Regions from separate parts of the Microbacterium sp. C23T genome, predicted to be linked through region 1. Evidence: predicted binding sites of a transcription regulator. Region 1 holds the regulator's gene; each other region holds the start of a gene.
What was found. Region 1 encodes LexA, which represses DNA repair genes until DNA is damaged. Its sites were predicted from a motif close to TCGAACANNTGTTCGA; they were not measured.
Positions count from the first base shown of each region.

Region 2: ACLBXX_RS13020 (DUF222 domain-containing protein) is a predicted target of LexA. The motif match lies at 5,099-5,114, and genes of this name have one in related genera.
Region 3: ACLBXX_RS06495 (DUF222 domain-containing protein) is a predicted target of LexA. The motif match lies at 5,395-5,410, and genes of this name have one in related genera.
Region 4: ACLBXX_RS17670 (DUF222 domain-containing protein) is a predicted target of LexA. The motif match lies at 5,180-5,195, and genes of this name have one in related genera.

Region 1 is NZ_JBKFBD010000016.1:99,608-107,251, forward strand. Features, by position in the region: gene metE (5-methyltetrahydropteroyltriglutamate--homocysteine S-methyltransferase) at 1-852, shown strand, start outside; gene ACLBXX_RS10980 (hypothetical protein) at 849-2,366, opposite strand; gene lexA (transcriptional repressor LexA) at 2,436-3,116, opposite strand; gene ACLBXX_RS10990 (LysM peptidoglycan-binding domain-containing protein) at 3,380-3,790, shown strand; gene ACLBXX_RS10995 (histidinol-phosphate transaminase) at 3,858-4,943, shown strand; gene hisB (imidazoleglycerol-phosphate dehydratase HisB) at 4,940-5,548, shown strand; gene hisH (imidazole glycerol phosphate synthase subunit HisH) at 5,545-6,216, shown strand; gene priA (bifunctional 1-(5-phosphoribosyl)-5-((5-phosphoribosylamino)methylideneamino)imidazole-4-carboxamide isomerase/phosphoribosylanthranilate isomerase PriA) at 6,289-7,035, shown strand; gene ACLBXX_RS11015 (SseB family protein) at 7,019-7,644, shown strand, end outside.
Region 2 is NZ_JBKFBD010000021.1:38,584-46,227, reverse strand. Features, by position in the region: gene ACLBXX_RS13045 (PqqD family peptide modification chaperone) at 1-588, shown strand, start outside; gene lepB (signal peptidase I) at 598-1,290, opposite strand; gene ACLBXX_RS13035 (hypothetical protein) at 1,300-2,208, opposite strand; gene ACLBXX_RS13030 (hypothetical protein) at 2,500-2,649, shown strand; gene ACLBXX_RS13025 (nucleotidyltransferase family protein) at 2,639-3,580, opposite strand; gene ACLBXX_RS13020 (DUF222 domain-containing protein) at 3,670-5,067, opposite strand; gene ACLBXX_RS13015 (VanZ family protein) at 5,346-5,870, shown strand; gene ACLBXX_RS13010 (hypothetical protein) at 6,020-7,644, shown strand, end outside.
Region 3 is NZ_JBKFBD010000008.1:88,246-95,889, forward strand. Features, by position in the region: gene ACLBXX_RS06470 (esterase-like activity of phytase family protein) at 1-38, shown strand, start outside; gene ACLBXX_RS06475 (DUF1254 domain-containing protein) at 180-1,622, shown strand; gene ACLBXX_RS06480 (alpha/beta fold hydrolase) at 1,689-2,939, opposite strand; gene ACLBXX_RS06485 (hypothetical protein) at 2,995-3,534, opposite strand; gene ACLBXX_RS06490 (MATE family efflux transporter) at 3,701-5,218, opposite strand; gene ACLBXX_RS06495 (DUF222 domain-containing protein) at 5,588-6,832, shown strand; gene ACLBXX_RS06500 (EamA family transporter) at 6,829-7,644, opposite strand, start outside.
Region 4 is NZ_JBKFBD010000035.1:32,236-39,879, forward strand. Features, by position in the region: gene ACLBXX_RS17640 (SRPBCC domain-containing protein) at 1-569, shown strand, start outside; gene ACLBXX_RS17645 (alpha/beta fold hydrolase) at 693-1,805, shown strand; gene ACLBXX_RS17650 (cation diffusion facilitator family transporter) at 1,872-2,837, shown strand; gene ACLBXX_RS17655 (LLM class F420-dependent oxidoreductase) at 2,863-3,789, shown strand; gene ACLBXX_RS17660 (EthD family reductase) at 3,793-4,107, opposite strand; gene ACLBXX_RS17665 (DUF2306 domain-containing protein) at 4,274-4,999, opposite strand; gene ACLBXX_RS17670 (DUF222 domain-containing protein) at 5,206-6,543, shown strand; gene tadA (tRNA adenosine(34) deaminase TadA) at 6,622-7,053, opposite strand; gene upp (uracil phosphoribosyltransferase) at 7,153-7,644, shown strand, end outside.

The DNA.
Region 1 (7,644 bases):
GGCCTCGACGTCCTCGTGCACGGCGAGGCCGAGCGCAACGACATGGTGCAGTACTTCGCCGAGAACCTCGACGGCTTCGCGGTGACCGAGAACGGCTGGGTGCAGTCGTACGGCTCGCGTGCGACGCGGCCGTCGATCCTGTGGGGCGACGTGTCACGGCCGACGGCGATCACGGTCGCGTGGTCGACGTTCGCGCAGTCGCTCACCGACAAGCCCATGAAGGGCATGCTGACCGGGCCGGTGACGATCCTGGCGTGGTCGTTCGTGCGCGACGACCAGCCGCTCGGCGAGACGGCGAACCAGGTGGCGCTGGCGCTGCGCGATGAGATCGCCGACCTCGAGGGCGCGGGCATCCGCGTCATCCAGGTCGACGAGCCGGCGCTGCGGGAGCTCCTTCCCCTCAAGGCGGCGGACCAGCCCGCCTACCTCGAGTGGTCGGTCGGCTCGTTCCGCCTCGCGACCGCGGGGGCCGCGCCGGCGACGCAGGTGCACACCCACCTCTGCTACTCGGAGTTCGATGTGGTCATCGACGCGATCGCGGCCCTCGACGCCGACGTGACCTCGATCGAGGCCGCCCGCAGCCGCGGTGAAGTGATCGGCGACATCCGGGTGTCGGGCTTCGCGGCCGGGATCGGCCCGGGCGTCTACGACATCCACTCGCCGCGCGTGCCCTCGGTCGACGAGATCACCGACCTCCTGGACCGCACGGTCGGCGAGCTCTCCCTGCGGCGCGTCTGGGTCAACCCCGACTGCGGGCTCAAGACGCGGGGGTACGACGAGACGGTCGCCTCGCTGAGGAATCTCGTCGAGGCGACCGGACTCGTGCGGGAGCGCGTCGGCGTCAGCCTCTAGGCGCGCGGCTTCTTCCCGGATGCTTCGGCCGGCGCGGATGCGCCGGTCGAGGCATCCTCGGTGTCGGGGATGACCTCGGTGTCGTTCTCGTCTTCGATGACCACCGTGTCGGCGTCGATGACGAGGGTGTCGGCGGTGCCGTCGGCGTCGTCGTCCTCGGCATCGACGGACTCCGCGACCGCCACCGCCTCGTCGGGGCGGACCTGCAGCAGCTCGAGGATCCAGGTCACGACGAGCGCGACGATGAGCACGAGGAAGATGTCGCCGGCCGACAGCGGTCGCAGTGCGAACAGCCAGATGACCGCGAGGACGATGATGAGCGTGCGCACCAGGGTGCGGTAGCGGTAGAGCCAGGCGCCGAAGCGTCCCGTGCCGAACCCGTGACTCGCCAGCTGCCGTCGTGCCGACGCGTTCAGGCTCGCAACGGCCTGGCGTGAGCGCACGGCCGGCGTCCAACGGCCGGCGAACCAGCCCAGGATCGCGATGACGACGCCGAGCAGCACGGCGATGGACGCGGTCTGCTGCATCGCGCCGACGAGGCTCTGGTAGACGACGTCGAGCGCTGTGACCGAGAGACCGAGCTGCGCCGCCGTCTGTCCGATGACCGGGTAGCCGACGGCGAACGCGATCGCCAGGGCACCGCCGCCGAGCGCGAAGCCGATGCCCGAGCCGAGCACCGCCGTGCTCCGGCGGCGCGCGATGAGGATGCCGAGCACGAAGAGCCCGATCGTGATGATCGGCAGCCACCAGCCCAGCGCCGTGGCGAGGGCGTACGTGGTGCGGATCGTCACGAGCGTGTCGCCGGTGCCGATGATGATGACCTTGTCGACGGCAGGGATCAGCTGCGCGATGCCGACGCCGCGATCGATGAGGTTCTGCTTGACGCGCTCGACGATCGCGCCGAGCTGGATGCCGAGGCCCTGGTCGTTCATCACCACGATGCCGCCGCCGTCGGACGTGGCCGCGGCGGTCAGGGCGCGGTGGGCGGCGCGGGTGGTCGCCGTCCAGGTGTCGGCGAAGGCGTCCGACTCGACGACGCGCGTGACGGTCTGCGTGAGGAGGTTCTGGAGTCCCTCCGCGGCCGGTGCCTGCAGCAGCTTGAGGGCCTGTGATGCGCGGGGCGGCAGCCCGAGCTGATCGATGCCGTCGAAGACGTTGGCCGTCAGCTCCTCGAAATCGACCTGGGCCTGCACGGCCTCGACGGTCTCGTCGATGATCATCTGCTGCACGGCGGGGTCATCGGCGAGCGGAGCCAGCGTCTGCACGAACGCGGCCTCGTCGACGAGCTCCAGCCGCGCCCACGCGGTGACGATCGAGATCGGGACGAGGATCGACGCGATCACGATGCACAGCGCGGAGAAGAACGCGCGCCAGCCGCTGCCTGCCGGGCGATTCGCCCTGCCGGTGGCCGGCGCGGGCGCGGCGCCGGCTCTGAGGAGGGCGTTCTCGGCCTCGAGCGCGTCCAGGCGGGCCTGGAGGTCGGGAACGTCTGGCGAGGGCGTGACGGCGGTCATTCCACCCTTATAGCGCGTCGCGCGTACTGCCCACCACCTCTGGCGTCGCGCGATTCGTGCGAAATGGCGTCAGACCGCGCGCAGCACCGCGACGACCTTGCCGAGCACGCTGGCGTCGTCGCCCAGGATCGGCTCGAACGCGGAGTTGCGGGGGAGGAGCCAGGTGTGGCCGTCGCGCTGGCGGAACGTCTTCACGGTCGCCTCGCTGTCGAGCATCGCGGCGACGATGTCGCCGTTGTCGGCGGTGGCCTGCGATCGCACCACGACCCAGTCGCCGTCGCAGATCGCGGCGTCGATCATCGACTCGCCGGAGACCTTGAGCATGAACAGGTCGCCCTTGCCGACGAGCTGGCGCGGGAGGGGGAAGATCTCCTCCACCTGCTGCTCGGCCGTGATGGGGACGCCCGCGGCGATGCGGCCGACCAGCGGCACGAGCGCGGCGTCGCCGACCGACGGCGCGGCGTCGGCGGGGCTCTCGGTGGCGGTCCCGGGCAGGTCGATGAGGACCTCCATGGCGCGGGTCTTGCCCGCGTCGCGCCGCAGGTAGCCGCTCAGCTCGAGCTGGTTGAGCTGGTGCGTGACGCTCGACAGCGACTTGAGGCCGACCGCATCGCCGATCTCGCGCATGCTGGGCGGGTAGCCGTGGCGGGCGATCGAGCGCTGGATCACCTCGAGGATCGCGAGCTGCTTCTCGCTCAGGCTCTTGCGCCGGCGGGTCTGGGGCTTCTCTCGCCCGGCCGCGTCGCTCATCTTCCGGCTCCGTCCTGCGCTCGGCCGCCGAGCGCTGTTTCTTCGAATGTCGGAGGCCCGTGGTGGGGTTCTCGTATCGAAACCGTATCCGGATCCCAGGCGATGAGGTGGCAACCTCGCCGCGTGTCGCGTTCGAGAGATCGACGTCGGAATGCGGTATTGACATCGTACAGACTCGAAGATAGCTTCGGAAGAGAGGTTCGTATTCTTCACTCCCGGCCGAGTGGAGAATGCGAATCTCTCCCCATCAGGAGGAGACGAGCATGACCGCGATCGACTTCACGACGTCCATCCCGTCGCCGGCCCGCGCCGCCGGTGCCGCAGCCCAGCGCGCCACGCGTGCCGTGGCCGGGCGATCAACGCGTCTGCGGTTGACGGTGCGCGGTCGTCGTGTGCTCGCCGTGCTGGCCGCTCTTCCGGCCGTGATCGCCCTGAGCGTCGCGGTGCTCGGCGGCGGCGCGGCGCTCGCCTCGCGTGACGCGGGCGCTCCCGCCGGCTCGTTCACGACAGTCACCGTCGCGCCCGGCGAATCGCTGTGGACGATCGCCGAAGCGGTCGCCCCCGACCGCGACCCGCGCGACGTGGTCGACGAGCTCGTGCGGCTGAACGCCCTCGACACCGTCCTCGTCCAGGCGGGCCAGCGCCTCGCGATCCCCGCGGCGTACGACCGCTGATCGCGCGGCGCGTCGCGCGACGTCACGCGGCGAGAGGTGCCCGATGGGCGGGCCTACCATGGGATGGGTGAGTGCACGTCTCGAAGATCTCCCCTTACGCGCCGACCTCCGGGGGCAGAAGCCCTACGGCGCCCCGCAGGCACCGCTTCCGGTCGCCCTGAACGTCAACGAGAACACTCATCCGGTTCCGGCCGAGGTCGCAGACGACATCCTCGACTCGATCGCACTCGCTCTGCGCGACGTCAACCGCTACCCCGACCGCGAGTTCACCGCCCTGCGCGAGGGCTTCGCCGACTATCTCGGTCACGGCCTCACTCGCGACCAGATCTGGGCCGCGAACGGCTCGAACGAGGTGCTGCAGCACATCCTGCAGGCCTTCGCGGGGCCGGGTCGCACCGCCTTCGGCTTCACTCCGACGTATTCGATGTACCCGCTGCTCACGCGCGGCACCGGCGCGGAATGGATCTCGGGCACCCGATCGGCCGACTTCACGATCGACGCCGAAGACGCGGCATCCCAGATCGCCGACGCCTCGCCTGACGTGGTCTTCCTCTGCTCGCCGAACAACCCGACCGGCACGCCCCTCGGTCTCGACGTCGTCGAGGCCGTGTACGAGGCCGCCGACGGGGTCGTCATCGTCGACGAGGCGTACTTCGAGTTCGCCCCGCACGACGAGCGCTCGGCGCTGACGCTGCTGCCCGGGCGCGAACGACTCGTCGTCTCGCGCACCATGAGCAAGGCGTTCGCCTTCGCCGGTGCCCGCGTCGGCTACCTGGCCGCCGATCCCGCCCTCATCGACGCACTCCGGCTCGTGCGCCTGCCATACCACCTCAGCGCGCTGACTCAGGCGGCGGCGTCCGCCGCGCTGCGTCATGCTCCGGTCATGCTGGGCATGGTCGACGAGATCGTCGCCCAGCGCGACCGCATCTCGGCCACGGTCGAGGCGCTCGGCTACACGCCCCACGAGTCCTGGACGAACTTCGTGCTGTTCGGCGGCGTGGCCGATCCGGCGGCCACCTGGCAGGCCCTGTACGACGAGGGTGTGCTCATCCGTGACGTCGGCATCCCGTCGCACCTGCGGGTCACCGCGGGCACCGCGGACGAGACCACCGCATTCCTCGACGCCCTCGCCTCGGTAGGATCGGCGGCATGAGCGCCGCACCACGTACCGCCTCGCTGCGCCGGGCGACGAGTGAGTCGACGGTCGAGCTGGAGCTCGATCTCGACGGCACCGGCCGCAGCCGCATCGACACCACGGTGCCGTTCTTCGACCACCTCCTGACCGCGTTCGCGAAGCACTCGCTCACCGATCTCACCGTGCGGGCATCGGGCGACACCGACATCGACGCCCACCACACCGTCGAAGACATCTCGATCGTGCTCGGCCAGGCGATCCGCGAGGCCCTCGGCGACAAGTCGGGCATCTCGCGCTACGGCGACGCTCTGGTGCCGCTCGACGAGGCGCTCGCGCAGGCCGTGGTCGACATCAGCGGCCGCCCCTACCTGGTGCACACCGGCGAGCCCGCCGGCTTCGAGCACCACCTCATCGGCGGCCACTTCACCGGTTCGCTCGTGCGACACACCTTCGAGGCCATCTCTTTCAACGCGGCACTGACCGTGCACGTCCGCGTGCTGTCGGGGCGCGACCCGCACCACATCGCCGAGGCGGAGTACAAGGCGTTCGCCCGCGCGTTCCGCCAGGCGAAGGCGCGGGACCCGCTCGTCGAGGGCATCCCGAGCACGAAGGGCGCCCTGTGACCGAAAGCGCTCCCGCCGAGCGGGAGAAGCCGCTCGTCGCCGTCCTCGACTACGGTTCGGGCAATGTCCACTCCGCGGTCAAGGCATTGGTCGCGGCGGGTGCCGACGCGCGGCTGACCTCCGATCGCGGTCTGATCATGGACGCCGACGGGCTCTTCGTGCCCGGTGTCGGCGCGTTCCGCGCGGTGGCCGAGGCGCTGCGCGCGAGCCGCGGCGACGAGCTCATCGAACGCCGGCTCGCCGGCGGCCGCCCGGTGCTCGGCGTGTGCGTCGGCATGCAGATCTTCTTCGAGCGCGGCGTGGAGCGCGGTGTCGACACCGAGGGCATGGGGGAGTGGCCGGGCGTCGTGACCGAGCTCGACGCCCCCGTGCTGCCCCACATGGGCTGGAACACCGTCGAGCCGGGCGAGGGCTCGCGCCTCTTCCGGGGCATCGAGCACGAGCGGTTCTACTTCGTCCACTCGTTCGGTGCGCAGAAGTGGCTGCTCGACGTCCGGCCGCCGTTCCCCGAGCCCGTCCTGACGTGGTGCGAGTACGGCACGCGGTTCCTCGCCGCGGTCGAGAACGGGCCGCTGTCGGCCACGCAGTTCCACCCGGAGAAGTCCGGGGATGCCGGCATCCGTCTTCTCACGAATTGGATCGACGGCCTCGGCGGGGCTACCCTCTGAGACCGTGCCGTCTGCGGGAGCGCGTGCTTCCGTGATCCGCCCCACAGCTTCCCCACGTCTGAGTCAGGATCCATGAACGATTTCGCGTCCACACCCAAGCTCGTCCTCCTGCCCGCCGTCGATGTCGCGGACGGCAAGGCCGTCCGCCTGACGCAGGGCGAGGCCGGCACCGAGACCAGCTACGGCGACCCCGTCGACGCAGCCCTCGACTTCGCGCGGCAGGGTGCCGAGTGGATCCACCTCGTCGACCTCGACGCCGCGTTCGGTCGGGGCAGCAACGCCGGCGTGCTCCGCAAGGTCATCAAGCAGGTCCGCGGCGTGCAGGTCGAGCTCTCGGGCGGCATCCGCGACGACCGCACGCTCGAGGCGGCCCTCGAGAGCGGCGCGTCGCGTATCAACCTCGGCACCGCGGCGCTCGAGAACCCCGAGTGGGCCGCCGACGTCATCGGCCGCTACGGCGACGCGATCGCCGTGGGCCTGGACGTGCGCGGCACGACGCTCGCCGCGCGCGGCTGGACGCGCGAGGGCGGCGACCTGTGGACGGTGCTCGACCGCCTCGAAGCGGCCGGCTGCAGCCGCTACGTCGTCACCGACGTCACGAAGGACGGCACCCTCAAGGGCCCGAACCTCGATCTCCTGCGCGAGCTGACCACGCGCACCCCGAAGCCGATCGTCGCCTCGGGCGGCGTGTCGAGCCTCGACGACATCGCGGCACTGCGCGATCTCGTCCCGCTCGGCGTCGAGGGCGCGATCGTGGGCAAGGCGCTGTATGCCGGAGCCTTCACGCTCGCCGAGGCGCTGGATGTCGCCGGACACTGACCCCCACGGCCACCACGGCCACGCGCACGGCGGCGACTCCGCCGGCGTGCCGTGGGAGGGTCGCAGCTTCCAGGCGAACCCGCACTCCTCCGACGACGGCTCGGCCGATCCGGCGCTGCTCGCCGCGCTCACCGCGTTCCGCGCGGGAACGGGCGGTGAGCGTGAGGTCGTCGACGCCTACCGGGCGGCGCGCCTGCTGATCCCGCTCGTCGCCGAGAAGGGCGACCACGGCATCGGGGCGCACGGCCTCGAGGTCGACAAGACGCAGGAGCTCTCCATCGTCACGGTGGCCGCTCCCGACGGCCGTCGCGTGCTGCCCGTGTTCACGTCGGTCGATGCCATGAGGCGATGGGATGCCGCGGCCCGGCCGGTTCCGGCGGACGGCGTCCGCACCGCCCTGTCTGCTGCGGCCGACGACACCGACCTCATCGTGGTCGACCCGGCGTCCGAGACCGAGTTCGTCATCCGGCGTCCCGCCGTGTGGGCGATCGGCCAGGGCCTCCCGTGGGAGCCGAGCTTCCTGTCGCCCGAAGTGGTGGCGGGGCTCCACGAGAGCATCGGCGGTGAGCTGTCGGTCATCGACCTCGCGGTCGAGCCCGGCGACCCCGA
Region 2 (7,644 bases), on a different contig from region 1:
ATCGCCGGTTCGCCCGCGGATCGGGTGTTCCATCGCGTCGCCCCGTTGGACGAACTGCCGCTCGCCGATCCCGATCGCGTGGCCCTGTTCCACGTCGACGCCGAGCACGTCGGCACGGTGCGGGTGCTGGCGGGCATCGCTCCCGCGCTGTGGCGCGCCGCCGATGGCGTCGGCCTCGAGGCGTTGACAGCTGCTGCGGTTTCCGCCCACGGCGCTCCTGAGGATAAGGACGCCACAGTCGCCGTCGAAGCCGCCGTCGATGAGCTGGTCGCGGCCGGCGTCCTGAAGGTCTCGTCGCCGGCCGAGGCTGCGGACCCGGCGCTCTGGCGCATCCACGACGACGTCGCCTGGACGGGCGAGTCCTCGCGCGTGGTCGTGCTGGCTCTCGCGGATCCCGCGGCCTCGCCGCTGGCACTCGAGGGCTCTGCTGCGCTGATCTGGATCGCGCTCACCGCCGGTCCGGGTCATTCCGACGACATCGTGGCGCGCGTGGCCGCGTCAGCCGAGGTCGATGGCGACGCGATCCGCGACGACGTCGAGTCCTTCCTCGGAACCCTCCGCGATCAGGACCTCGTCTTCACCGGCTGAGCAGGCGGTTCACAGACCCGCCCAGCGATTGATGGGCCACAGGATCACGGCGGCCTTGCCGACGACGCCGTCACGTGTTGCCCACCGCCAGCAGGCCACGTTCGGATCCTCGATGCGGCACTGTGCGGCCGAGTCCGATGATCCCGCGCGGTTGTCGCCGAGTACGAGATAAGAGTCCGCCGGCACCAGCACTGGGGCGAAGCAACGAGTCGAGCGAGGCGCGCTGTCGCAGTCGAGCCCGCCCGGTTCGAATGCCAGGTCGTTCGTCACGTACGGCTCGTCGATCGGTTCGCCGTCGACGACGACGCGCCCATCGGCGCTGCAGCATTCCACGGTCTGCCCGGGCACACCGATGACCCGCTTGACGAGGGTGTGCGGTCCTGAGGGTCCGAAGCCGGTGACTTCGCCCACCCACCGGAGGGGATGGGAAGTCGGCACGGATGCCTCGCCCCACCCCTCGCCCGCATCGAACACGATCACATCGCCGGCGCCCGGCTCCGCACCCACGTAGGCGAGTCGGTTCACGAGGATGCGGTCACCGGGTTCGAGGGTGGTCTCCATCGATCCCGAGGGCACCCAGTACGGCTTCACGACGAACGAGAGCAAGAGCCCTGCGACAACGAATGCGGCGGCGAGGTGAAACCACGTGCTGCCGAGGACCCGTTGCCACGCGGGCCGCGGTGGGGCGACCGGTCCGGGCATAACGACGGGCTAGAGAACTCCGGGCTTGTAGTACCCGACAGGATGGGTGCCCAGAAGGAAGTCGATCTTGTAGTCGTGGCCGCCGAGCCCGCTCTGCGTTACGTATGTGGGGAAGTGAAGGGTGTCGGCACCAGAGAAGGCCGGCCCAACGGCGATGTCGGTGGCGGTCTTTCCGGTGCCTTCGGTCGAGAGAGACCAGTCCGCCTTCCCGTCGAATCGATCGCTCTGATGAGTGCGCTTGACGGAAAGGCGAGGCCTGACGCTGATCGCGGCGGTCGCTGACGCCGAGATGGTGGCTGTCTTACCCGACGGGTTGGGGTTCGGTGTGCCCGTGACGGCGGCGATCGAGCTCACCACAGTCCCAGTCGCCGTTGCCCCGCTGACGGTGGCGTTAACGCCCGTGCCAGAGGCCGCGATCGTCCACGATCGCGTGGAGATCTGCGAGAAGCCGGTGGCGGCCGGGACCACGAACACAAGGGTGGCGGTCGACCCTCCAGCGGCAAGGGAAGGAGCGTAGGTGAAGGTGTAGTTCAGTCGTCCGTTGGTGGGACCAGACACGCCAGCTGGTGTCCATCCCGCGCCTGAGACTACGGTCGGGGCATTTGCGGCGGCCAGGCCGGAGGCGTCAACACTCACCACGATCGACACGGGTGTCGCTGAGCCGCCCGACCCGGCTGTGTGTGCCAGGCCAAGAGTGACGGCGCCGCCAATACCGGTCGGCGTGGTGTCGGTCCAGGTGTAGAAGAGCGTCGCGCCCGCAGTGACGCTCAACTGGGTGGTGCCCGACGCGGCCGCAGCAGGTACAGCGGCGGCCAGCACTACGACGGGAGCGGCCCAGGCACCGACCTTGAGCAGCTTGCGGCGGTCGATCGTGTGGTCGTCGGCAGATGCGATGGCGCGCGCGAGCGTGTCGGTCACTGTGTTCCCCCAGAGAACAGTCGTGGCTGACGGGCGTTCGGGCTCCCACAGCCGTGAACAGAACGGGCGACCCCTCGCCCGCCGTGCGGTCGCCCCAGGCAACCGACGTGACCCTCACCCTAGCGGAATGGCCGAGGGGCCCCGTTAACGCTGGGTAACAGCATCCGCTTCTTTACGCGATCCTGAGCGTCCGGCGGCGAGTACGAAACATCCACGTCGCCGATCGGCAACCGCACGCGGATACGTTGTGCTCGTGACGACGGCGTCGCGTACCAAGGGGAGAGGTGCGGGATGGTGAAATCGCGACGTCGGCGGCGGCGCTACGAGATCGGGCAGGAGCCGTGGCTGCTCCGCGAGTACGGCGGGGCGCCCATGTGGCTCATCTGCGTGGCGGCCGCGTTCCTCGCGGCGGTCTGCGTGCTCTGGCTCGTTATCGGCTGACGCCGCGGCGGTGGGTCCAGACTGCCCGCACTCCCGCAGGGGCGGAACGGATGCCGCGACCCCATCGGGCGAGCCGCGCGCGTGTCCGTCCGCGAAGCGTGTCGACTGTCTCGGGCCGGGCGATCAGGAGGTCGCGCCGGGAGGGCCAAAACGCGCGCCACAGGAGGCGCGGACGATCGTGCCAACGCGACTTCCGAAGTGCCCGCAACCAGAGATACGAGCCGTGGGACCCCGCGCTGACGAGCTCGCGCCATTCTCGAAGATCGGGTGAGGCAAGCTCTGCAGCAGATGGCTCCAGATCCACCCCGATGCGGCGGAGGACGATCTCGAGCGTCGCAAGGCATCCTGTCTCGCGGGCCAGGGTACCGAGGTCGGTGCGTTCATCGGCGGTAAACGGCGTGCGAATCAGTTGCTCGAGCTCCTCGGCGTGGCGAGCCTGCATTGTCGTGCCACGCATGGAGTGAAGCCCCAGCACGAGAGCGCCGGCGACTTTGTCGAGCGTGAGGCAGTTGCGATGCGCGAGCGGAATCGTCCACCGGTGCCGCCAGAGCGCCTTGAACACGTCGGCCGGATCCGCGAGAAAGCCCGGAAAGAAGCTGTGCACGTCCAGATTGCACGGCCACCCGTCACGCATAAAGGTGATTGAATGCAGGGTCGTCAGCTCGCCGATCAATCCCGAGGGTCGTGTCGCCCACCCCGATTCGACAATCGCCTCGCACAGCTCCTCGAATCGTGCCGGCTCGACGAGCAGGTCGACGTCGGCCGACACCCGCTCCTCGCGGAGGCCGTGGAGGTGCAGCGCGGGCCCCTTGATGAGGAGGGCACGGATGCCTCGCCTCTCGGCGAGCGCGCACACCCAGGCGGCGGCGAGCTCGTCGGCCTCGTCGAGGCGCAGCAGAACCGTCGCGTCGGTCGAGACATCGGTGGGCACGGGCCCACGATAACGGGCGCTCCCTCCCGCGCTTCGCGGGGCGGGGCGGCCGCGATCCCGGAGGCGCGCACGGCTCGTCCGCTCGACGGTCAGACGGCGGCGAAGTCGTAGCGAGCGCGCCCGCCGATGCGCGGAGTGCGTGCGGGGTCGACGTAGACGGGTGGGATGAGCCACACCTTCGCTTTTCGGCCGGTCCCAGAGACCTGAACGTCCCACCCGTTGTCGTGTATCCGGTGGTGGCACGATTCGCAGAGCAGTACCCCGTTGTCGAGGTCTGTCCGGCCGGCGTCTCGCGCCCACCAGCGGATGTGATGCACCTTCGTGAACTGTGGGGGAAGCCCGCACCCGGCGCACCCACCATCGCGCTCGCCGAGGGCGAGCTTCTGGGACTTCGAGTAGAGCCGTCGTTCGCGACCCCAGTCGAGGATCTCGCTGTCGCCGCCGAGCACGACGGGGATCACCGAGGCGCTCGACGCGAGCTTGCGGGCCGCGGCGGCCGAGATCGGAGCGTCGATGCCGTCGATCTCGGCGGTGCCGATGCCCTCGCGGAGCGTCTCGAGGTCCATGCGCACGACCACCGTCACTCCGTTGAGGGGGAGGTCCTTCTCGTCGCACCCGAGGACGTGTTCGCAGATGCTCACCAACGCATCGGCCTGCATCTGCGGGATCGTGCGGCGCTCAGCATCCGTCGTCTCATCGAGCAGAGGCGCCGCGGGCGCATCGGGGGCCGGCGTGACTCGGGCGTTCTCGGCGTCGCGCTGGGCGCGGAGCTTCGCGGTGACCATGCCTTCGAGTGCGGTCACGACCGGCGCGCCGCTCACAGGGTCGAACTTGCCGTTGATGATGATCATGCCCGAGCGATCGCGGCGGATCGTCAGCGCGGTCTCGGCGGCCAGGTCGGCTTCGCGGGGCGCGACACCGTCGGGGTCGAGCCAGGCCTCGGCGCGGAGGATGAGCTTCGACAGGGCGTCGAGGGGGAGTCCGGCGGCCTGCTCGACGAGGAGCTTCTCGGCCTCGTCGACCTTCTCGGCGCCGGCGCGGATCGCGACGCGGTCGAGCATGGCGATGATCGCCGACGCCGCCTGCGCTCCGATCCGGCCGTCGCTCAGACCTTGCCCGACGTGCGGGTGCCGCGCGGGTGCCTTGTCGCCTGAGAGCAGCATGCGCGGAGTCGTGGCCTCACCGACCTTCACGAGGCGGGCTGCGTCGCCGGTCGTCGTGCCCATCGTCGCCGCGATGAACTGCGTGGGATTGCGGAAGCCCTGGATCTTCGCGAGGCTGTCGGGCCCGAGCTCGGGCCGGGACTGCCGCTGGATCTCGGATGCCACCAGCGCCTGAACGCTCTCGGCGAGACGTTTGCCCCGCCCGATCTGCTCGTTGAGGGCGATGAGCTCGGCCGGGGCGAGCGATGCGATGTCGCGCCCGTCGGGCAGGATTCCCCGCGCAACGTCGATCGCCTCGGCGAGGGACGACAGTGCGCTGGTCATGCACTCAGCGTATCGGACGTAGGTCCGAGTGTCAAAGATTTGTTCGAGTAAATCTGCTCATCCGACTGTTCGGTCGAGTCCAGGAGAGGCTGTTGCAGAAGACGACAGACACCACCCCGGCCGCAGTCTCTCAGCCTCCACGTCGCCAGTTGCGCTGGGGCCAGTGGGCGAGCATCCACTTCCGACGCCTCTCGAGCGTCCACGGACTTCACGTAGAGCCTTCATCCAATAATCGAACGTGTTTTCTATACATCTGCACCCACTCTCGCCCGCACCCGGTGCCGAGTAGAATCGCCGCACTGCGCGGCAGCGTCGCGGCGCCCGACCGAGGGGAGTTCGCCATCACCGACGCACCTACCCTCGCGCCCGCGCAGCCTTCCACCGCGGCCGTCGCAACGTTGCACCTGCGTCGCACGCAGGGGCGAGGCATCCGTCTGCTCGTCATCTATGGCGTGCTGCTCGCACTCATCGCGTTCTGGCCGGTACCAGTGGATCGGGGTGGTTCAGCCCTCCTGGCCGCGATCACGCGGACGGTTCCGTGGCTGACGTACGACCTCATCGAGACGACGGCGAACGTCGCCCTGTTCGTGCCGTTCGGGGTGCTGCTGGCGCTCGTACTTCCGCTGCACCGCGGACTCGTCGTGCCGATGGCCCTCGCCACGACGCTCGTCATCGAGTCGGGACAGGCGCTGCTCCTCTCGGAGCGCACGCCGAGCCTGCGCGACATCGTCGCCAATGTGCTGGGTGCCGCCATCGGCCTCGCGATCGTGCACCTGATGGAGCGGCGCAAGATTCCGGATTGACGGATGCTGCCCCTTCGGTCGACGAGGGTCTTGACGCGCCGCCCGGGGCAGGGCCACGATATGCGCTATTCGGGGATTTCCGGGAAGCGGTGGGGGCCGTCATGCCTGGTTGGCGACGTGGTTCGGGGAAGGCCGGCGTCGGTGCCATCGTGGGTGCCGCGGTGCTGGCGTTCGGCCCTGCGACGCCCGCGTTCGCGGCTGAGCGCATGTGCGATGCCGCCGTAGCTCTCGCGAAAGGCGGCGGCGACGACGCACTGCGCATCGCCGCCGAGCTGCTCGAGAACCAGGGCTGGAGCGCCGCGCAGATCGCCACATGCCTCGCGCCAGCGGGTGCGCCGGACCCGGAGTACTACGAGGTCAGCCTCGGGGCACTATGGACGTTGTTCAGCAAGAACCTCGATCTGCTCGTGCCGATCGTCACCTTTGTCGGGGTCTTCGCACTCGTGCTGTTGGCACTCGGGCGGTTGCTGGCACTGGTTCCGGGCTTGCGCAACCCGCGATCGCTGCGCGGATGGCGGATCTTCGCGTGGATCGTGGGCCTGTCGCTCGCCGTCATCGCTCCCGCGCTCGTTGCGCTGCGAGGAATGTGGGTAATCGCCCAGGACGGCCCGTACAAGGGTCAACGGGTAGACGGCGAAGACTTCGGCTTTGCCGCGTTCCTCCAGGCAGTCACCTGGCGCTCGCCATTCTGGTGGCTGATGTTGGCGCTGTTGTTGATCACGGTGGCGACCCTGACTTTCGCGTTCGCGACGCGCGCAGGCGTCACGATCAAGCTCGAGAGCAGCAGCGACGGAACGGGCCTCGACACCGCCCACGTGATGGCGGCCATGGACGGCATGGCGGGGAGCACGAATCGCGGGCTCGAGTTCCCGGTAGGCACCGACCTGACAAGCGCGGCGAACGCGGTCAGCGAACTCTCCGAGAACAAGTTCGTGGCGACGCTCCAGGTTGCGGTGACCGCCATCCTCGGGTCCACCCCGTGGCGCGTCGCCGTCGAGAACATGGGCGACAAGTCGGCATCGGTCACGATCTCGCGCAATGGCGCGCTGATCAAGGCGAAGAGGATCAAGCTCGGTGAGGAACTCGCAGACGTCACCGAGCTGACCGCCGCTGAGCTGCTCGCTGCGCGCATCGCCGGAGAGCTCATCGCCTCGCTCCGCTCCCGGTATCGCTCCGAGTACGACGCCGACCTCTCGGGTGCCACCGACGGCGAATCCATCGCGCTTCACTACGTTGCCAGCAGCGCGCTCTCGACGAACCGTGGAACTCGGGCGAAGGGCATCCCGATTCTCGCCCGCTCCGTTGAACTCGATCCGCAGAACCGCGCAGCCTGGACGACGCTCGCCAACTTCGCCTACCGCGATCCGACATTCCACGACCCGAAGAACCCGCGACCTCACGTCACATATCGCGACTTCCTCGATCGAGCGATTCTCGAGGAACTTCGGCGCGGGCGTAATCGCTGGGACGGTGCGGCCGAGTGGATGCGCACGAACCTCTCGGGCGGGCCTCATCCCCGCGATGAGGGCAAGTCCGACTTCGTCGTCGCGCAATACGGTGTGCGCAAGTGGCGCATGCGGCGCAACGGCCTCTTGGTCCGGCTCCTGCAGACCCGCGTCGTCGCGGCGGTGAACGCGGAGGCCGCCTATAAGGCAGCCGGAACCCTGCGCCGCAGGAGCCTCATCCATCAGCAGGCGGTGATCGACGCCGAGTACATGAGGCTTCGGCGCGAGACTTTCGGTGGTCCGCTGACGAAGCGCGAACCGCCCAAGAC
Region 3 (7,644 bases), on a different contig from region 1:
CCGCGGTGACCATCGACACGGTGACGCTCGCGAGCTGAGTTCGGGCGCGGCGACCGTACGAACGGAGTGGGTGATGCTGCGGCATCACCCACTCCGTGCGTTCCGGTGCGACATTGCCACCTGGCACAATGCGGAGGATGGTGCCGCCGGGGGGCGGCGCCTGCGACGAAGGGACGTGTATGGCCATCGAAGGCACCCCCGGAGCGGGACTGACGAAGGAGCAGCTTGCGGAGGAGGTGACCCACCTCGCCACACCGGACCTGCTGAAGACGCCGTTCGGAGACTTCGAGTTCTTCGACGGAGTACCCAAGACGGACTCGGTGCAGTCGATCTACGACGCACTCGATCTGCTGCGCGGCATCGACGCGTTCCTGACCGCCGTGCCCGGCGCCTCGCTCGTCGCGATGCGTCGTGGTCTGCGCAGCGCGGGCGTCGACGCTCCCGACAAGATCGGCTTCACCGACCCGCGCGCGAACTCGGGCAGCATGTTCCTCACGCCCAACACCGAGACCACCTACGGCACGACGTTCCTGGATCTCAAGGCGTGGGGGCCGACGGTGATCGAGGCGCCACCGCAGTCGCTGTGCGTCGTCGACGACTTCTGGTTCCGCTACGTGGCCGACATGGGCCTCGCGGGGCCCGACAAGGGAGCCGGCGGGAAGTATCTGTTCCTGCCGCCCGGCTACGACGGCGAACGCCCCGAGGGCTACTTCACCTACGAGTCGCCGACCTACACCAACTGGGTGGTCCTGCGAGCGCTCGGCGGCGTTCCCGCGATGAAGCAGACGCGGATCTATCCGCTGGCCGAAGCGGAGTCACCGCGGGAGAACACCTTCCTCAACATCGCCGCCGTGCTTCAGAACACCGTGCACGCCAACGACTTCTCGTTCTTCGAGGAGATCGCCGAGCTCGTCGAGGAGGAACCGGAGACGGCGCTCGACCCTGAGCGTGCAGGCACCCTTGCGGCGATCGGGCTGGCGCACGGCACGCCCTTCGCCCCCGACGAGCACCGGCGCGGCATCCTCGATGACGCCGCCCGCCTCGGTGCCGCGATCTCGCGCGCGCTCGTCTACAAGCCGCGCGACCCCGACGCCTTCTTCTGGGAGGGCTCGTCGTGGAAGAACGCGTTCGTCGGCGGCAGCTATGAGTTCCTCCGTGGTGGCGCGCGCAACCTCGATGCCCGCACGCAGTTCCACTACTTCGCCACGGTGATCACGCCCGCGATGGCGCACGCACAGGTGGGCGCCGGCTCGGCCTACGCCTACACCGCCGAGGACGGCGAGGGGCACGTGCTCGACGGCTCCGCGACGTACTCGCTGCGCATCCCCGCCGACCCGCCGGCGAAGAACTTCTGGTCGGTCGACCTGTACGACACGCAGACCCGCTCGCTCCTGCAGTCCACGGAGTACCCCGCGCTCGCGAGCCTTTCGGGCACAGTGCAGGCCGAGGACGACGGTTCGTATGTGCTGTGGTTCTCGCCGACCGCGCCCGAGGGCAAGGAGTCGAACTGGATCCCGACGCTCCCCGGCAAATCGTGGTTCCCGGTGGTGCGGCTCTATGGCCCGCTGGAGCCCTGGTTCGACAAGACGTGGCAGCTGCCGGAGATCGTTCGCGAGGTCTGAGCTCGCGCCGCGTGCGACGGTGAGGGGACGGATGCTGCGGGCCGCGGCATCCGTCCCCTCACTGATTCACCGCACCCGGCGGCCGTGCGCGAGGTCGATGAGGCGCGACAGCACGTCGCCGCCGCCGCGCAGACCGTTGTGCTCGTGCTCGCTCGTGATCCACGGCGTGACGCCGGGCAGGAGCCGTGCCGTCTCCATCGAGAACTCGAACGGCACGTACACGTCGTTGACGTACACGGCGGTGGCACCGCGTGCGTCGGACGCGGCGAGCGCGTCGGCGTCGTAGAGCGACGGCCACTCGAACTCCGCGAGCGCGAGGGTCACGTCGCGCCACGGCTGGAAGCCGGGCACCGTGTCGAGCCACTCCCGGCGCACGTGCTCGCCGGTGAAGAGCGTCGGGTCTTCGCGGAAGTCTGCGGGCTCGGTGCGCTCGGCCGACCAGCGGGTCGCGTAGCCGTCGGCGTAGCTGGATTCGTGAAAGACGAAGTACAGCGGGTTGCGGGTGCCGAACGGCATCGCGGCCGCGAGGTCGTGGCGGAAGGCGTTCGATCGCGGGTCGCGTTCGAGCAGACCCCACACCGTCTGCCACCCGTCGTTGAGGCCGAGCGCCGATCCCACCGAGCGCACCCGTGAGACCGACGCCACCTCCCCGCCGGGCAGGATGAGCTCGCCGTCAACCGCGAGGTCGATCACGCGCCGCATCGCGTCGCGGTGCGCGGGGAAGCGGCGGTAGTACTTCTCCGACTCTTCGCGCATCTTGTCGTAGGTCACGGCGTAGACGTCGTCGGGGTGGCGGCCCACGGCGCTCAGACCGCCGGTGATGTAGACGTGCTCGAGGGACGCAGCATCCGTCGAGAGATACGCCAGGGTGGTGAACCCGCCGAAGGACTGGCCCAGCACGCTCCACCGCTCGGCGCCGAGGTGCTGCCGCACCGCCTCGCCGTCGCGCACGATCGCGTCGGCGCGCAGGTGCGTGATGTACTCGGCGAGCTCGGACGCGTCGCGCTCGAGATCGTCGTCGCCGACGGGCGTCGAGAGCCCCGTGCCGCGCTGATCGAGCAGCACGACGCGGTAGTGCTCGAGCGCCGCGTCGAGCCACGACGGCCCCGACGGCGAGTGGAACGCGCGCGGCGCCTCGTGCCCCGGCCCGCCCTGCAGGAACACCAGATACGGCAGGCTCTCGCCGCCCTCTCGCGTGACCACCGCCGCGTGGATGTCGATCGTGCGGGCGTCCGACGGATCGCCCCACACCAGGGGGACCGTGAGGAAGTGGTCGTCGATGGTCAGATCCTGCATGCGGCGCGTCGTCACGGACATGGCACGAGCCTATTCGCGACCGCCGACGTCGACCGTGGGACGGACGGAAGCCGGCTCAGCCCGCGGCTGCGAGGGCCGCCCACGCGCCTGCGACGAGGAAGACCGGCGCGCCGAGGATGCCGCACCAGAAGCTGCGCGCGACGTCATCCGACGGCGCGAACAGCGCCCACCCGGCGACGCCGACCAGCAGCACCGCCGGCACGAAGAGGAACGGCTGGTGCAGCGCCGGCGCGAGGACGACGAGGTCGAGGCCGACGAACGCGAGGAGGGCGGGCGAGGCGAAGTCGGACCATCCCCCGCGGACCGCGAGGATCGCGAGCACCACCGCGAACGCGAGCTCGACCCAGAAGACGACGACGTACACGACGAACGCCGTGGTTCCCGGCTCGATCGCGGTCGGTGTCGCCCACAGCCGCGCGAGGAGGACCGTGCCGAGCACCGCGAGCGCGATCCCCGCGAAGCTCCCGAGGCCGAGCACCGCTCGCCACCACCAGCCGCGCGGCGGATGCTCCTGCGCCCACGTCGCCCACAGCAGCGAGGCCAGGCCGAAGACCGCCGCGATGACGGCGAGGTCCCGCGGGTAAGCGCCCGTCATGGCCGCACTCTACTGAGGCCCGGCCGCCCACGCCGGGGTACAGCATCCGTTCCAGGTCCGAACGCCCCGTCGAGACCGGGGATCCGCCGCGAGACCCATGGTGTCGGCCCTTGTCTCGGCGCCAGGCCCCGGTCTCGGCGAGACAGCGGCGACCGGTGGCGCCGGATCAGCCGCGCGTGCGCCTCTTGTCGCGCGACGGCACGAACCGGAACCGCCGCGGTCGCCGGGTCGCGCCCTGGGCGACGGCCGGCAGCACGATGGGCTGCGTGACGATCGCGTCGACGACCATCGAGCCGTCGGTGGGTCCGATGACCGGGATCGGGGTCGTGAGCGTGGCCTCCATCGGGGCGATCGGCGCCTTGGCGAGCTGACGGTGCGCGTGGATGTACGCGGGCACGAGCACGACCACGGCGCCGAGCCACGCGAGCGGGTTGCTCGCCGCGACGCCGATGAAGCCGAAGATGCTGCCCAGCACGACGGCCGCACCGACGCGCATGACGAGCTCGATCACGCCGGTCACGGTGGGGATGAGGGTGTGGCCGAGTCCCTGCAGAGCGCCGCGGAGGACGAACAGGATGCCGAGGATCCAGTAGGTCGCGCCGTTGATGGCGAGCATCTGCGCGGCGAGGTCCACGACCTCGGCCGAGCCTTCGTCGATGAACAGGCGCACCGTCATCGCGCCGAAGGCGATGAGCAGGGCACCGAGCACGATGGCCGCGCCCACCGACATCCACGTCGCCTCGATCACGCCGCGGCGGATGCGGTCGGGCCGGCCGCCGCCGTGGTTCTGCGCGACGAACATCGACACGGCGAGGCCGAGCGACTGCAGGAGGGCGACGGCGAGACCGTCGACCCGGGATGCCGCGGTGTACGCGGCGACCGCGTCCGCGCCCAGCTCGTTCAGCGCGACCTGCACCGAGAGGGTTCCGATCGCGATGATCGAGGCCTGGAAGCCCATCGGCAGACCGAGGCGGAGGTGCTCCGCGAGCTCGGCCCGGCTGACACGCCAGTCGCTGCGGCGGACGTGGAGCACCGGCATCCGTCGCCGTACGAACTCGAGGCAGAGCAGCACCGAGATCGCCTGCGACACCACCGTCGCGAGCGCCGCGCCGCCCACGCCCCAGCCGAGCGGGCCGACCATGACGATGACGAGCACGACGTTGAGCACGCAGGCGAGCGTGAGGAAGACGAGCGGCGTGCGCGAGTCGCCGATGGCGCGGATGATCGCCGACAGGTAGTTGAAGAACATCATCGCGCCCGCACCGAGGAAGCTGATCTGGGCGAAGACGATGGCGTCGTCCATGAGCTCGGCAGGGGTCTGCAGCAGCTCGAGCAGCGGCGCCGTCAGCAGCGGTGCGCCGACGGTGAGCAGGAGGGTGCAGATGCCCGTGAGGATCGTGCCCGCCGCGACGGAACGGCGCACCGCCGCATAGTCGCGCGCCCCGAACGCCTGCGCGGTCGGGATCGCGAAGCCCGACGTGAGACCCCACGCGAACCCCAGCAGCAGGAACAGCATGCTGCCCGTCGCTCCCACCGCGGCCAGCGCATCGACGCCGAGCTGGCGCCCCACGACGACGGCATCGACGAAGTGGTACAGCTGCTGCACCACGTTGCCGATCAGCAGCGGGACGGAGAACAGGAGGATGACGCGCCAAGGGCGGCCCGTCGTCAGGGCGGTGGTCATGAGGGCGGCTCTCGAACGAGAAGGCGAGGAGGGGGACGGATGCCGCGCCCGCAGGCGACGGAGAGGTGCCGAGTGGCAGAGGCCAGTGTATCGAATCGATTCGGGAGCACCATCCCCAATTCTGGATCTTGCGCAAAACCCGGCCTGATCGGACAGTGGCGCGTGGGGTGAATGATTCACATATTTGTTCTTATTTGCGGTGCCACGACAGGCTCCTTTGCGCTAGAATATCGATCAGAGATTCGAAGATAGGATCGGCCCGTTCAGGGCGTCGACTGGAGCGGTTTCCGCCGCGGGCAGGTGTTGAGGCAGACCGCGAGTGATGCGCGGGAATCTCGCCCCACCTCATCCTGACTGCGAGCCTCATGTCTGCGATTCCCGACCCCGGCACCGACGGGGGCGACCCCGGATCGGTCGCGGCGGGCGGAACTCGACCGCCGGGCACTGGTCGCCGACCTGGCGACGTCGACCCAGGTGTCGGAGTGGAGCGTGAACCGACTGCTGTCGGAAGCGGCCGACTTGTGTGCCCGTTTCGCCGGCGGGGTGGAGGCCCTCGAGCGCGGAGAGATCTCTCGGCAGCACCTCTCGGTGATCCACGACGCCGGCGCCCCGATCGTCGACGACACCGCGCGCGCCGAGTTCGTCAGGCTGGCGCTCGAACGCGCCGCGAACCTGACCGCGGGACGCCTGGCCCCGGTGCTCCGGGTGATCGCCGAACGATTCCTCGAGCGCACCCTGAAGGAGCGCCACGAGGAGGCCGCAGTCGGGCGCCGCATCGAAGTCGTCGACCTGCCGGACGACATGGCCGCGCTGACGGCGATCCTGCCGGCGACGCTGGCGCACGGCATCGAGGATCGCCTCACCCAGCAGGCACGTTCGGTCATCGCCGCGCGGGGCACGGGCGAGGGTGACGACGAAAGCGTCGGCGAGGCGGCCGAAGTCGACGAGCGCACGATGGACCAGCTCCGCGTCGACATCTTCACCGACACCCTGCTCACCGCCGGACCCGAGGACTGCGTCGCCGGGACCGGCCTCGACGCCATCCGCGCCACCGTGCAGGTCACCATCCCGGTGCTCACGATGACCGGCGCATCCGCCGAGCCGGTGCTGCTTGCCGGGTACGGCCCGATCGATACCGACACCGCTCGGGTCCTCGCCGCCCGCGCCACCGGCTGGGAACGCGTGATGACCTCCCCGGTCACGGGCAGCGTCCTGGCCGTCGACCGCTATCGACCCGGACCCGCGCTGAACCGGTTCCTCGCGGCCCGTGATGAGCACTGCCGCTTCCCGGGCTGCCGTCGCCCCGTCTGGCGCTGCGACATCGACCACACCATCCCCGCCGCCGAAGGCGGACCCACCCACCACGCGAACCTCGCCCACCTCTGCCGTGGCCACCACACCCTGAAGGGCGTCACGGCGTGGACTGTCGAGCAGATCTCGCCCGGCGTCATGGTGTGGACCAGCCCGACCGGCCGCAGACACACCGACCGCCCCGAACCGGTCGTGAGATTCACCTCGGACCACACCGCTGACCGGGTACGCCGCATGATGCGCGAACCCTGGCTCTTCCCCGTCGACGATCCGCCTGAGTCCCCCGACGCGCCACCCTTCTAGCCGGACCGCCGGGTCGCAGCATCCGTTCCACGAAGCCCGCGAATCGACACGCGACGCAGTCCTGTGACGAGCACACCTCCGACCAGGAGCATGCCGCCGATGATCTCGGCGGCCGTGGGGATCTGCCCGAGCAGCAGCGCGGCCGACGTCATCGCGACCACGGGGGCGAGCAGCACCCACGGCACGACGGCCGCAGAGGGGTTCCGGGCCAGGAGGCCGTTCCAGATCGAGTAGCCGATGATCGTGCACAGCACAGCGGTGTAGAGCGTCGACAGCAGGGACTGCCAGCCGAATGCGGCGATACCCGAGGCGATCGCCTCCGGACCCTCGACCACGAACGACAGCATCAACGCCGGAACGGGCACCACGAGCGCCGACCACACCGTGAGCGACAGCGACCCCAGACGCCCGGGACCGCTGACCACCCCGGCGCGGCGGGAGATCACGTTCCCGATCCCCCATGAGAATGCCGCGGCGAGAGCCAGCGCCACCGCGAGCGCGGGAGCGTCGCCACCGCGACCGGCCGCCACGATCGCGAGACCGACGATGCCCAATCCGATCCCGGCGATCTGCGGCACGGTCGGGCGCTCCCGCAGCACGGCGGCGGCGATGAGGATCGTGAACACCGCCTGCGCCTGCAGCACGAGCGCGGCGAGCCCCGGCTGCAGCCCCAGCGCCATCGACGTGTACAGGAGCCCGAACTGCCCGAGGCTCATGAACAGGCCGACGCCGATGACGGTACGCCACGAGGTGCGGGGCCGCGGAACCACGAACACCGCGAGCGCGACCACCAGGAAGCGGATCGCGACGAA
Region 4 (7,644 bases), on a different contig from region 1:
CGTCCCCCATCGACGACGTGTGGGATGCCGTCACCAGTGCGGACCGGATCGCCCGATGGTTCCAGCCGATCTCCGGAGACCTCATGCTCGGCGGCCGCTACCAGATCGAGGGCAACGCCGGCGGCGAGATCCAGGAGTGCGCGCCTCCCGCAGGCGGCGCCGCGCACTACAAGGCGACGTGGGAGTACGGCGGAGGCGTGACGTGGCTCACGGTGCGGCTCACCGCAGAGGGCGACGATGCGACCCGCTTCGAGCTGGAGCACATCGCCCGCACCGACGACGTCCCCGCCGAGTTCTGGGACCTCTACGGCCCCGGCGCCACGGGTGTCGGCTGGGACGGCGGCCTGCTCGGACTCGGCCTGCACCTCACCGGCGGCGGCGGACCGAAGCCCGAGGACGCCGAGGCGTGGGCGTTCACCGACGAGGGCCGCGCGTTCTATCGCGGCGCCGCCGACGCGTGGGGCGCCGCGCACGCCGCCGATGGCGCCGACCCCGCCGCCGCCGCGCGTGCCGCCGACAACACGTACGCCTTCTACACCGGCCAGACCCCGCCATCCACACAGGAGTGACCGGATGCCCCGGGGCCGCGGCATCCGGAACATGAAACCCGATTCACAAGAACTGGCGGCCGGTCTATTCTCATGAGTGGGCGGGGGCGCAGGGGCTCCCGCAGGATGTGGGAGGCACCCGGAATGACCCTCTTCGACGGCATCGCCGCACGCAGCGTCGAAACGCCCGGCCTGACGGTGAACGTGCTGGAACGCACCGGCGACGACCCCGCGACTCCGCCGGAGCGCACGGTGGTGTTCATCCACGGCAACGTGTCGTCGTCGCTGTTCTGGCAGGAGATGATGCAGGACCTGCCCCACGATCTGCGGGTTCTCGCGATCGACCTGCGGGGTTTCGGCGGAACGGAGCACGCACCCATCGACGCGACGCGCGGGGTCCGCGACTTCAGCGACGACGTGCGCGCGACGCTCGAGGCTCTCGGTATCGCGAGTGCGCACCTCGTGGGCTGGTCGATGGGGGGCGGCGTCGTGATGCAGTACGCGCTCGACCACGGCGCGCTCAGCCTCACCCTCCAGGCGCCGGTCTCGCCGTACGGTTTCGGCGGCACCCGCCGCGACGGCTCGCGCCTCACCGATGACGACGCGGGGTGCGGCGGTGGCGGTGCGAACCCGGACTTCGTCCAGCGACTGATCGACCATGACGAGACGGACGAGGCGCCGACCTCGCCCCGCAACGTCTTCCGCTCCGGCTACGTCGCACCCGGGTATCAGACCGACAACGAGGACGTCTGGGTCGAGTCGATGCTCACGACCTCGACGGCGACCGGCAACTACCCCGGCGACACGGTGACGAGTGAGAACTGGCCGGGCTTCGGCGCCGGCGACCTCGGGGTGCTCAACACCATGACCCCCGGCCACTTCGACGTGTCGGGCATCGTCGATCTCGCCGAGAAGCCGCCGATCCTGTGGATCCACGGCACCGCCGACGCGATCGTGTCGGACGCGTCCTTCTACGACTTCAACCACCTCGGAAAGCTCGGCATCGTCCCCGGCTGGCCCGGCGACGACGTCGCGCCGCCCCAGGAGATGGTGTCGCAGACGCGCGACGTCCTGGCCCGCTACTCCGACGCGGGCGGCGAGGTCACCGAGATCGCGCTCGACGGCGCCGGGCACTCGCCGCACCTGGAGCGGCCGGCCGAGTTCCGCCACGCGCTGCTCGAGGTCATCGGGTATGTCGGGCACCCGCACGATCCCGCCCCGCCGACCGAGGCGATCATCCTGCGCTCGTCCGACTGAGACAGGGCAGGCGCCGACGCGCAAGGGGTGCGTAGCACGGGTCGCGGCATCCGTAGACTCATCCGCATGAGTGCTTCCGGCGGCGGCAAGGCGATCCTCGCGGCGTTCCTGGCGAACATGGGCATCGCCCTGGCGAAGTTCATCGCGTGGTTCCTGTCGGGCTCGGCGTCGATGCTCGCCGAGGCGATCCACTCGGTCGCCGATTCGGGCAACCAGCTGCTGCTCATGCTCGGCGGGCGCCAGGCGAAGAAGAAGGCCGACCGCGAGCACCCCTTCGGCTACGGCCGCGAGCGGTACGTCTACGCGTTCGTCGTCTCGATCATCCTGTTCTCGGTCGGCGGCCTCTTCTCGATCTACGAGGGCATCGACAAGCTCACGCACCCGCACGAGCTCGAGAACGCGTGGATCCCGATCACGGTGCTCGTCGTCGCGATCGTGCTCGAGTCGTTCTCGCTGCGCACGGCCGTCAAGGAGAGCAACCACATCCGGGCGAAGGGCCAGTCGTGGGTCTCGTTCGTGCGGCACGCCAAGGCTCCCGAGCTCCCGGTCGTGCTGCTCGAAGACATCGCGGCGCTCACCGGCCTCGTGTTCGCATTGTTCGGCGTCGGCCTGACGGTGATCACGCACAACTCCGTGTTCGACGCGATCGGCACGCTCATGATCGGCACGCTGCTGATCCTCGTGGCCATCACGCTCGGCATCGAGACGAAGAGCCTCCTCGTCGGCGAGGGCGCGACGGATGCGGACCACGACCGCATCGTCGACGCCATCAGCGACGGCCCCGAGGTCGAGAAGATCATCCACATCAAGACGCTCTACCTCGGTCCCGACGAGCTGCTCGTCGCAGCGAAGCTCGGCTTCGCATCGGATGCGCCACTCATGCACGTCGCGTCCGACATCGACCGCGTCGAGGCGCGCGTGCGTGCGGCAGTGCCGGCGGCGCGCATCATCTACTTCGAGCCCGACGTCTACCGGCCCGGCGACGACGCGACGCCGCCCACGTCGGAGTTCGTCATCAAATCGGCCGACTGACTGCTCGACAGGCTCAGCGACCGCCATGGAATACTGCATCTTCACCGAGCCCCAGCAGGGCGCGAGCTACGACGATCAGCTCGCCTTCGCGCAGGCGGCCGAGCGCCTCGGCTTCGACGGCTTCTTCCGCTCCGACCACTACCTGCATATGGGTGACGGCGACGGGCTTCCCGGTCCCACCGACGCGTGGACCACGCTGGCGGGACTCGCCCGCGAGACCTCCCGCATCCGCCTCGGCACGCTCGTGTCGTCGGTGACGTACCGGGTTCCGGGGCTGCTGGCGATCCAGGTGGCTCAGGTCGACGCCATGTCGGACGGCCGTGCCGAGCTCGGCCTCGGCACGGGGTGGTTCGGTCGCGAGCACGAGGCCTACGGCATCCCGTTCCCGGCCAAGCGGTTCGGGCTCCTCGAGGAGCAGCTCGCGATCGTGACCGGCCTGTGGTCGACCCCCGTCAACGAGACCTACAGCTTCGCGGGTGAGCACTACCGACTGGTGGATGCCCCGGCCCTGCCGAAGCCGGTGCAGTCACGGGTTCCCGTCATCGTGGGTGGCGGCGGGCCCAAGCGCACCCCCGAGCTCGCGGCGCGGTTCGCGACCGAGTTCAACATCGGCTTCCGGTCCGAGGCGGAGTCGGCGGAGAAGTTCGCCGGTGTGCGCGCCGCGTGCGAGCGCATCGGTCGCGACCCTGATTCACTCAAACTCTCGGTGGCACTGCCGACGCTGGCCGGGGCATCCGCGTCGGAACTCGACCGGCGTGCCGAGAACCTCGGTCGCACGGTCGACGAGCTGCGCGGCGACGTGAACATCGTCGGCACCCGCGACGAGATCGTCGCGAAGGTCGAGCGGCTGGTGGCGATCGGCGCGCAGCGCGTCTACTTCCAGGTCATGGACCTGCAGGACGTCTCACACGTCGAGTACCTCGGCGAGGTGCTCCCCCACCTCCCCCGATGACGTTCAGGGCAGGGCCCATTCCTCGGGGCTGAAGAGCATCACGAAACCCCCGTCGGCGAAGCGGGCGATGTCGGCTGCGGCGGCCTGCCCTTCCGGCGAGCCGAGGGCCGCCATCGCCGAGTCCCTGGACTCGAAGAGGAGTTCGCCCATCACGTAGAACTCCGGAGGGGTCCCGTCGAGCGAGTCGGTGCGGCCCGCGCTGAGTCGCACCAGCCCGGGGATGCGCGCAGCGATGGGCATGTGAGTGTTCCGGTAGTACTCGTCGAAGGCCGCCGGATCAGCCGGGTGCCGGTATCCGACATTGATGCGATAGGTCACGGTGATTACCCCCTGCCTCGTGGGGGTGCAGGATCTCGGAATCGGGTCCGGCACTTCCCGGTGAGTTGTGCCCCGTAACCGCTGATTGTGGCCCCAGGTCGACGCGCGCGCCAGAGGGGCCCGTCGAAGTCGGCGTCTGCGCGCGCGATCAGATCGGTGAGCGGAGCTAGACCGGCAGGCGGTACGACGGCAGGCCGCGACGGCGGATGAGCCACTCGGCGAAGACGAGGTTCGGGAGCCAGCAGAGGAACGGCACCGCGGCGTAGGCGTTCGCGAAGGCGGAGTCGAGTTCCCACGGCTGCCCGAGCACGAGCGGCGCCATCAGCAGCAGCGGCAGCCAGATGCGCAGCATGACGCCGGAGTAGGTCAGCGCGTAATTGCGGATCATCCAGGCCTGGTGGCCGGGTACGTCGCGGCGGCGGATCGCGCGGTATGCGCGCCAGCCGGTGAGGAGCCACAGCACCGCGAGCGCGCCGAATCCGAAGAAGCCGACATAGCCGGCGGGACTCGAAGGCGCGATGATGAGGCCGCCGACCGCGCCGATCCCCACCGCGACCAGGTACACGCGACCGATCCAGCGGTGCACGCGCGGGGCGCGGGTGCGCAAGCCGCGCCAGAACTGCAGCGGACCGGTGACGAGCGCCGTCGCCCCGCCGACGATGTGGACGTAGAGGGCTCCCTGGACGAACGGGTGCACCGCCGCGTAGGTCGGGGCCAGTCCCACGTCCTGCCCGGCGAGGTCGGCCAGCGACGCGGTGAAGTACGGCACGGCGGAGTACGCGACGATCGCGAGCGCCGTCAGCAGGACGAACGTCCAGCCGAGGCGGGAGCGGACGCCTCCCGGCCGTGCGACGGCGGGAGCGGTCCGGACGGGTTCGATGAGGCGGGTCATGGCCGTCACGCTAGGCCCGCAGCCGAGCGGCCCAGCAGGGTGCTGTCCCCCCGAACCCACGGGGCTGTCCCCCGTATCAACGCGGGCCGCGGCCTCGCGCAGGAGTCGGGGTGCGGTCGCGAGCTTCTGAGAGACACGACCTTCGGACCGTGCGATCTTCGAATCTGATGGTTGTGAGTTTCGAATCTTTGTTCTATGCTGGGTCTATGCCGCAGACGCCTCCTCCACCCGAGAGCGAGGCCGGCGTGTGGGCAATCGAGACGACCGCGGAGGACCGCATCCCGCCGATCCCGGATGCAGTGGATCTGGTGGTGGAGACCGCGACGATGATGTCGGTCTTCGCCGCCGAGCGGCTGACGCGGATCGACTCGATGCGGCGCGAATTGCTGCGTGAGGCGACCGACCGGGGCGATGGAGTGCGCGACATCGTGGAGCGGTCGATCCGGCTCGAGCTGGCGTCCGCGATGCGCGTCACCGAGTACGCCGCCGGCCGACTGATCGTTCAGGCCGAAGCCTTGGTGCGGCGCTACCAGCCCGCACTCGACGCCCTCGGCGCGGGGCGCATCACTGAGAAGCACGCCGAGATCATCGCGGACCTGCTCGACGCGGCGCCGCCGGAGCTGCAGGAGAGGCTGCTCGAACGCGCGGTTCCGCTGGCCGAATCGGAACCGGTGGGCACCTTCCGGCGGGCGCTGCGCACCCTGATCGAGACCGCCCAGGCGACGACCCTGGAGGAGCGGGACCAGCACGCGATCCGAGCGCGGCGGATCGTCGTCGAGCGGGGACAGGATGGCATGGCCGGGCTGTGGATCTTCGCGCCCGAGATCGAGATCCACGCGATCCACGGCCGTCTCACCCAGATGGCGAAAGCGATCGCACGCGTCGACGGCGAGACCCGCACCCTCGACCAACTGCGCGCCGACGTCGCGACCGACCTGCTCGTCGACGGCGCTAGCGACCACCTGCCTGCGGCGGTGTCCGGCATCCGCGCGCAGGTCGTCGTCACCGTCCCGGTGCTCGCCCTGCTCGACGACGAGTACGCCGGCGCCGGCGACCTGCCGGTGGTGGAAGGCGTCGGCCCGATCCCGCTGTCGAAGGCGCGCGAACTCTGCGGCGGCGACAGCCGATGGATGCGGGTCCTCACCCACCCCGAGACCGGGATGGTGCTCTCCGTCGGCCGCGACAGCTATCCACCGCCCGCACCGTTGAGGCGGCTTGTCAGATGGCGCGCCGACCGATGTATGGGCCCGGGCTGCTCGATGCCGGCCTCCCGATGCGAGATCGACCACCAGATCCGGTGGGCCGACGACGGCGAGACCTGCCTCGACAACACCCTGCCGTTCTGCAAAGGGCACCACCTCGTCAAAGACAACACCGACTGGGAGGTCCGGCAGATCGAAGGCTCCGGCGGAGCCGTGGCCTGGACGTCTCCCACCGGACGCCGCTACATCGTGCGCCCCGAGCGAAAGGTCCCGACCTTCACGGTGCGATCCTCTGCCCGCCCGGACGCCGTCGATCGGCTGACCGCCGAGGCTCCGTTCTGACGACGACGCGCCCGACTGACAGCCGACGCGCCGTGAACATCACCGTGGCTCGAGTAAACCCGCGGGGCTGTCCCCGTATCAGCGGCGCGCGTCGAAGAAACTGCGCAGGAGAGCGGATGCTGCGTCCTCGCGCACGCCGGCGACGACCTCTGCCCGATAGGGCAGGCGCCGGTCGCGCACGACGTCGTACACCGAGCCCGCGGCGCCGGCCTTCTCGTCCCAGGCGCCGAAGACGAGCCGCGAGACGCGCGACTGGAGCACGGCGCCCGCGCACATCACACAGGGCTCGAGGGTCACGACGAGCGTGCACCCCTCGAGGTTCCAGTTGCCGCGCGCCGCTGCCGCCGCGCGAAGAGCCACCACCTCAGCGTGCGCGGTCGGATCGTGCTCGACCTCGCGGAGGTTGCGGCCCTCGCCGATCACCGTGCCGGCGGCATCCGTCACCACCGCCCCCACGGGAACGTCCCCCGCCTCACCTGCGGCCTCGGCGAGCGCGAGCGCGCGGTCCATCGCGGCGAGGTCGGCGGGGGCGGGAAGCACAGCACGAGCGTAGCCGCCCGCGAAGAACTCGCCCCGGGTTCGGGCACCGCGACGCACTAACCTGTCTCTATGCGCCTGCACGTCGCCGACCACCCCCTCATCACCCACAAGCTCACGGTGCTGCGCGACCAGCGCACCCCGTCGCCGGTGTTCCGCCAGCTCACCGAGGAACTCGTGACGCTGCTCGCCTACGAGGCGACCCGCAACGTCCGCGTCGCACCGATCGAGATCCAGACGCCGGTGACGACGACGACCGGCGTCCGCATCGACGAGCCGCGCCCCCTCGTCGTGCCGATCCTCCGTGCCGGCCTGGGCATGCTCGAAGGCATGGTCAAGCTCATCCCGACCGCCGAGGTCGGCTTCCTCGGCATGGTGCGCGACCACGAGACGCTCGAGCCGTCCACTTACGCCGAGCGTCTGCCCGACGACCTGAGCGACCGCCAGTGCTTCGTGCTCGACCCGATGCTCGCCACCGGCGGCTCGCTGGGCGCGGCCATCGAGTTCCTGTTCAACCGCGGCGCGCAGGACGTCACCGCGATCTGCATCCTGGGCGCCCCCGAG